One region of the Ligilactobacillus hohenheimensis genome, then DNA from elsewhere that is predicted to be linked to it. Evidence: predicted binding sites of a transcription regulator. Region 1 holds the regulator's gene; the other holds the start of a gene.
The links. Region 1 encodes HrcA, which represses chaperone genes, less so after heat shock. Its sites were predicted from a motif close to TTAGCACTCNNNNNNNNNGAGTGCTAA; they were not measured.
Positions count from the first base shown of each region.

Region 2: a site for HrcA is predicted at 1,397-1,423, ahead of groES (co-chaperone GroES). Genes of this name have one in related genera too.

Region 1 is NZ_CANCXC010000001.1:325,039-328,459, forward strand. Features, by position in the region: gene ribF (riboflavin biosynthesis protein RibF) at 1-880, shown strand, start outside; gene hrcA (heat-inducible transcriptional repressor HrcA) at 976-2,010, shown strand; gene grpE (nucleotide exchange factor GrpE) at 2,026-2,613, shown strand; gene dnaK (molecular chaperone DnaK) at 2,639-3,421, shown strand, end outside.
Region 2 is NZ_CANCXC010000001.1:36,409-39,829, forward strand. Features, by position in the region: gene QOR60_RS00195 (ABC-F family ATP-binding cassette domain-containing protein) at 1-425, opposite strand, end outside; gene QOR60_RS00200 (redox-sensing transcriptional repressor Rex) at 586-1,227, shown strand; gene groES (co-chaperone GroES) at 1,448-1,732, shown strand; gene groL (chaperonin GroEL) at 1,784-3,418, shown strand.

The sequences.
Region 1 (3,421 bases):
GGGCTTCTTTGACGGCGTTCATCGGGGCCACCAGCGGGTGATTGAAGCGGCCAAGGAGGAAGCTTCCCGGCGGAACGCGCGGTTAGGCGTCATGACGTTTGACCGGTACCCGAAATTAATGTTTCAGGGCATGCGGTGGCAACCCTTCCGGTACCTGACATCGCCTGCGCAAAAGGCCGCCCACTTTGCTGCGTTGGGGGCTGATGTGGAGTACATTCTCACGTTTGACGAAACCTTAGCGGAGATGGCGCCCCAGGACTTTGTTGACCGCTACATTGTAGGGTTAAACACGGTGGCGGTGGTTGCCGGGGAAGACTTCACGTTTGGCAATCCCCGCGTGGCCAACATGCACACCCTCCCGCAGTACGCCAAGGGCCGGTTTGATGTTTTACCGGTTACCCACCTTCTTCAGGATAACGATAAAATCAGCTCCACCCGGATCCGGAAGGCCATTGATGGCGGCGACGTGCAGCTGGCCAACCGACTTTTGGGATATCCGTACGAAACGAACGGATACGTGGTGCACGGGTTTGCCCGGGGGCGGCGTCTGGGCTTTCCAACGCTCAACATCGCGGATGGGGATAACCTGCGCTTGCCGGCAATCGGGGTGTACGCCGTGCAGGTCAACGTGCAGGGAACCTGGTACAACGGAATGGCTTCGCTGGGCCGGAACGAAACGTTTGGTGACCACAACGACGTGGTCCTCGAAATTAACCTGTTTGACTTTGACCAGATGGTATACGGCCAGTTCGTGAAGGTCCGCTGGTTTGACTTCGTGCGTGGGCAGCAAAAGTTTGCGTCTGCTGATGAGCTGGTCGCCCAGTTAAAGCAGGACCGGCAAACGATTCAAGCGTGGTTTGCCCAACAACAGAAAAATTAAGCCAGAATATTGACGAATGCCAATCAATTTTGTATATTATAGGTGACTTAGCACTTAGCAATTATGAGTGCTAAGTGCTAAAAGAGGTGATTGTGGTGTTAACGGAACGTCAACTGTTAATTCTTGAGACGATCATTAAGGATTACACGGATGTCGGGCAACCAATTGGTTCAAAAACGTTGCAGGAGCAATTACCAGTCCATGTGAGTTCAGCAACGATCCGTAACGAAATGGCGGCGTTGGAGAAGGCGGGGCTCATTCGCAAGGAACATTCTAGTTCCGGGCGGGTGCCGTCAATCAAGGGCTACCGGTACTATGTTGATAACATTTTGACGCCGACCCAGGTTGACCAGCAGGCCCTCGCGGATATTCGTTCGTCTTTTCAGGGGGATTTTTCGAAGGTTGACGAAATCGTGGCGACGTCCGCCAACATTTTGTCGGACCTGACAAACTACACAACAATTACCCTGAAGCCGGAGGTCGAGGACGTCCTCTTGGAAGGCTTCCGGATGGTGCCACTGGGAAACCAGCAGGTGATGGCTATTCTTGTGGCTAGTGACGGGACGGTTGAGAGTAAGCTGTTCCAGTTGCCTGAAGGCGTGACGGGTGATCAGGTTGAACCCGTGATGCGCGTGATTAACGACCAACTTGTGGGCGTGCCGCTCCGGCAAATTCCAGCTAAGTTGACCGCTAACATTGGCTTAATTGCCAAGTACTTCAAGCAACCCGCTGGGATGGTCGCCGTTGTGAGTGACATTCTACAAAAGATTGCGCACGAGCAGTACTTCGTTGGCGGGAAGATGAACGTCTTTAACTTTGCCAACGATGGTGATTTGGATGAAGCCAAGTCGCTCTATGCGTTGATGGAACGGGCACCGGAGTTATCCGACATTGTTGATCCCCAGGACAAGGACATTACCGTGAAGATCGGTGATGAGATGGCGAACCAATTATTGCTGAATTATAGTGTGGTTTCAGCGACCTACAACGTGGATGACTACGGGAAGGGCATGATTGCCATTCTCGGGCCAACCAACATGCCGTACTCCAAGGTGATTGGGCTTCTGGGGGCACTCCGGCAGGAATTAACGCGTAAAATGCTGAACTACTACCATAATTTTGACGAGTAGAAAAGGGGTGTTGACGTGGCAGCGGATAAGGAAAAAGCAAACCAAGAAGCGGTAGCCGCCAAGGAGAAGGCCCAGGATTCTAAGAAGCAGGAATCAAAAAAGGCTGCGGCGAAAAAGAAGCCAACGGTCAAGGACCAGCTGAAGGCGGCGCAGGAACAGATTGACCAGCTTACCAAGGAAAAGGATGAGCTGGAAGATAAGTATCTGCGGGCTGAAGCGGAAATGGCTAACATGCAAACGCGCTACAAGAAGGAGCAGGAGCAGCTGTTGAAGTATCAGAGTCAGCGGTTGGCAACTGCGGTGCTACCGGTAATTGATAACCTGAACCGGGCGCTTGAGATTGAGGTGGATGACGAAGCTTCTAAGAACCTTAAGCAGGGGGTCGAGATGGTGGCTAAGGACTTAAATAAGGCTTTTACCGATAACGAAATCACCAAGATCGAATCCCTCGGCAAGAAGTTCGATCCGACGCTCCACCAGGCCGTCAAGAGTGTGCCGGCTGAGGATGGGCAGGAACCCGAGACAATCGTTGAGGTGTTCCAGGATGGTTACATGTTAAAGGACCGTGTTTTGCGGCCAGCCATGGTCGTTGTTGCACAGTAATTAAGAAGAAAAAGAGGTAAGGTAGATGTCAAAGATTATTGGAATTGACCTTGGGACGACGAACTCAGCCGTTGCCGTCCTCGAAGGTAAGGATGCAAAGATTATCACCAATCCGGAAGGAAACCGGACAACGCCGTCCGTTGTTTCCTTCAAGAACGGGGAAACTCAGGTTGGTCAGGTTGCGAAGAACCAGGCCATTACCAACCCAAACACCGTTTCATCAATCAAGCGGCACATGGGCGAAACCGACTACAAGGTCGACATTGATGGTAAGAAGTACACGCCACAGGAAATCTCAGCCATGATTCTCCAGTACATCAAGGACTACGCAGAATCATACCTGGGTGAAGACGTGACGCAGGCCGTTATCACGGTCCCAGCCTACTTCAACGACTCCCAGCGGCAGGCTACCAAGGATGCCGGAAAGATTGCCGGCTTAAAGGTTGAACGGATTGTCAACGAACCGACGGCCGCTGCTTTGGCTTACGGGCTTGACAAGCTGGACAAGGATGAAAAGATTCTTGTGTTCGACCTTGGTGGGGGAACGTTTGATGTTTCCATCCTGGAACTCGGTGACGGGGTCTTTGAAGTGCTCTCCACGAACGGGGATACCCATCTTGGTGGGGACGATTTTGATAACAAGATCATCGACTGGATGGTTGCCAACTTCAAGGAAGAACACGGGGTTGACCTGTCCCAAGATAAGGTTACGCTGCAGCGGATGAAGGAAGCCGCTGAAAAGGCCAAGAAGGACTTATCCGGAATGTCTGAGACGCAGATTTCACTGCCATTCATCGCTTCTGGTGAA
Region 2 (3,421 bases), 290 kb from region 1:
TAACCGTATCCGTTTTGCTCCTTAAAATCGTGCTGCAGTTGGTCGTAGTGGTCGAGGAGTTGCTGGTATTCGGGCGAGGCCGGATCCATCGGTGGGTTGGCCATTTGTTCCTCTAACCGGTGAATTTCCGCTTCCATTTTTTGAAGGGGCGCAAACACGCTTAACATTTCATCGTACAGGGATCGGCCCGACGATAAGCCGGCGTTCTGGGCAAGGTAACCGATGGTAAGGTCCTTCCGTCGGATGATTTGCCCTTCATCGGGTTCTGTTTCTCCCGTGAGCATCTTAATGAGGGTGGATTTTCCTGCGCCGTTCCGGCCAACGAGCGCAATCCGGTCGCCGTCCTGGATGTCCAGGTTAATGTCGTGGAAGAGGGTATCAGCCCCGAAATGCCGGGCAACTTTTTGTGCTTGGAGCAGTATCATGGTATGCATCCTTTCGTTCAAAGTAATAATCCTACCTATTTTAGCATATGATTTTCGAAAAACACGTAAAGAGATTGTGAAGTTAGCGGGTTAATTCGTACTAATATCAACGTTTATGTTATAGTTGCTTGTGAAGATTAATTGAAGGGAGTTTAACAGCATGGCAAAAATTCCACAGGCGACTGCCCGGCGGTTACCAATTTACTACCGCTACCTTAATTTTCTTAAGGATGCGGGGAAAGAGCGGGTTTCTTCAACGGAACTTGCCGAGGCGGTCAAGATTGATTCAGCAACAATCCGGCGGGACTTCTCGTACTTCGGTGCGCTTGGAAAACGCGGGTACGGGTACCACGTTGATAGTTTACTAGCATTTTTTAAAAAGACCCTGAGTCAGGATAAGCTGACAAACGTTGCATTGATTGGGGTCGGGAATCTGGGGCATGCGCTCCTCAACTTTAATTTCCACCAGAGCAATAACGTGCGGATCAGTGCGGCGTTTGATATTAACGACGACATTACCGGAACAATTCAAAACGGTGTGCCGGTTTACCCGATGGCGGACATGCAGGAGCAGCTGACCGTCCAGCAGATTGAGGTGGCAATCCTCACGGTGCCGGCGTCCGTTGCCCAGAGCGTTGCCGATCAGATGATTGCGGCGGGGGTGAAGGGAATTTTGAACTTTACCCCGATGCGGATTGCAGCCCCGGAAACAGTCCGGATTCAAAACGTGGATTTGACGAACGAGCTGCAGACGCTGATCTACTTCCTGGACCACTTTGGGCCGAAGAAGGATGAAGAATAATCATATTAATGAAGAAAGCTACCAGGTTAACGGACGATGCTAAGTGGACATTTAGGACACGAAATTAGCCGGTGGTTTTTTATTTACTAATTAATTAGCACTCTCCTGCAAAGAGTGACAAAAAATGCTTGCACTTCATGGCAAAAGTGTGTAGTATATGAATTGTAGGTTAGCACTTACCAATGATGAGTGCTAAATAAATCATTTGGAGGGATAGCTTGTGCTTAAGCCATTAGGAGATCGCGTAATCTTAAAAGTAGAAGAAGAAAAAGAGCAAACGGTTGGGGGCATTGTTTTAGCAAGCAACGCCAAGGAAAAGCCACAAACCGCTAAGGTGGTTGCTGTTGGTGAAGGGTTAACCCTTGAAAACGGCACGACGGTTGCACCGAAGGTTAAGGAGGGCGACACGGTTCTCTTTGACAAGTACGCTGGAACCGAAGTTAAGCATGATGGTGAGTCATACTTAGTTGTCCACGAAAAGGACTTAATGGCCATCGTTGACTAGTTGTCAGCGGTGATGACGAGTTTAAAATCTAACACATGAGGTGATATGACAATGGCTAAGGAAATTAAGTTTGCGGAAGACGCACGCAAGAAGATGTTAGCTGGGGTTGACAAGTTAGCCGACACAGTTAAGTCAACGATTGGACCAAAGGGACGGAATGTTGTGTTGGAGCAGTCATACGGTTCCCCAACAATTACAAACGATGGGGTAACGATTGCCAAGTCAATCGAATTAGAAGACCACTTCGAGAACATGGGTGCTAAGCTTGTGGCTGAAGTTGCTTCAAAGACCAACGACATCGCTGGTGACGGAACGACGACCGCAACGGTTCTGACGCAGGCAATCGTAAACGCCGGGATGAAGAACGTGACGGCGGGTGCTAACCCTGTTGGAATCCGGAAGGGGATCGAAGAAGCAACGGATGTTGCCGTTAAGGCCCTGCACGAACAGTCCCACAAGGTTGAATCAAAGAGTGACATTGCACAGGTTGCTTCAATTTCAGCCGCTAACGAAAAGGTTGGGGAATTAATCTCTAACGCCATGGAAAAAGTTGGTAAGGATGGGGTTATTACCATCGAAGAGTCAAAGGGGATTGACACGACTCTCGACGTTGTTGAAGGGATGCAGTTCGACCGCGGCTACCTGTCACAGTACATGGTAACGGACAACGACAAGATGGAAGCTGACCTGGACAACCCGTACATCCTGATTACGGACAAGAAGATTTCAAACATCCAGGAAATCATGGACCTGTTACAGCAGATTGTTCAGCAGGGACGTTCACTGTTAATCATCGCTGACGACGTTGACGGTGAAGCTCTTCCAACACTTGTTTTGAACAACATCCGGGGAACGTTCAAGGCCGTTGCTGTTAAGGCTCCTGGCTTTGGTGACCGGCGGAAGGCAATGCTTGAAGACATCGCCATTCTGACGGGTGCTACGGTTATCACGGACGACCTTGGCCTGCAGTTGAAGGACGTTACGCTTGACCAGTTAGGTTCAGCTGGGAAGGTAACCGTTACGAAGGAAAACACGACGATCGTTGAGGGTGCCGGCGCTAAGGATGCCATCGACGAGCGGGTTGACCAGATCCGGAAGCAGATTGCGGAAGCAACGTCTGACTTTGACAAGGAGAAGCTCCAGGAACGGCTGGCTAAGTTAGCCGGTGGGGTTGCCGTAATCAAGGTTGGGGCCGCAACCGAAACCGAATTGAAGGAACGGAAGTACCGGATTGAAGACGCCCTCAACGCTACGCGGGCTGCCGTTGAAGAAGGCTTCGTTCCTGGTGGTGGTACGGCACTTGTTAACGTCATTGACAAAGTTGCTGCCATCAAGGAAAGCGGCGACGTTCAGACGGGGGTTAACATCGTTAAGCGCGCCCTCGAAGAACCAGTACGGCAGATCGCTGAAAACGCCGGCTTAGAAGGTTCCGTTATCGTTGAGAAGCTGAAGGAACAGAAGCCAGGTGTTGGGTTCAACGCTGCAACCGGTGAATGGGTCGACATGGTTGACGCCGGGGTTGTTGACCCGACAAAGGTTACCCGTTCAGCACTGCAGAACGCTGCCAGCGTTTCAGCCCTGCTGCTCACAACGGAAGCGGTTGTTGCTGATAAGCCTGAAAAGGAAGACAACGCCGCTGCTGGTGCCGCTAACCCGGCTGCCGGTGGAATGGGCGGAATGATGTAATTC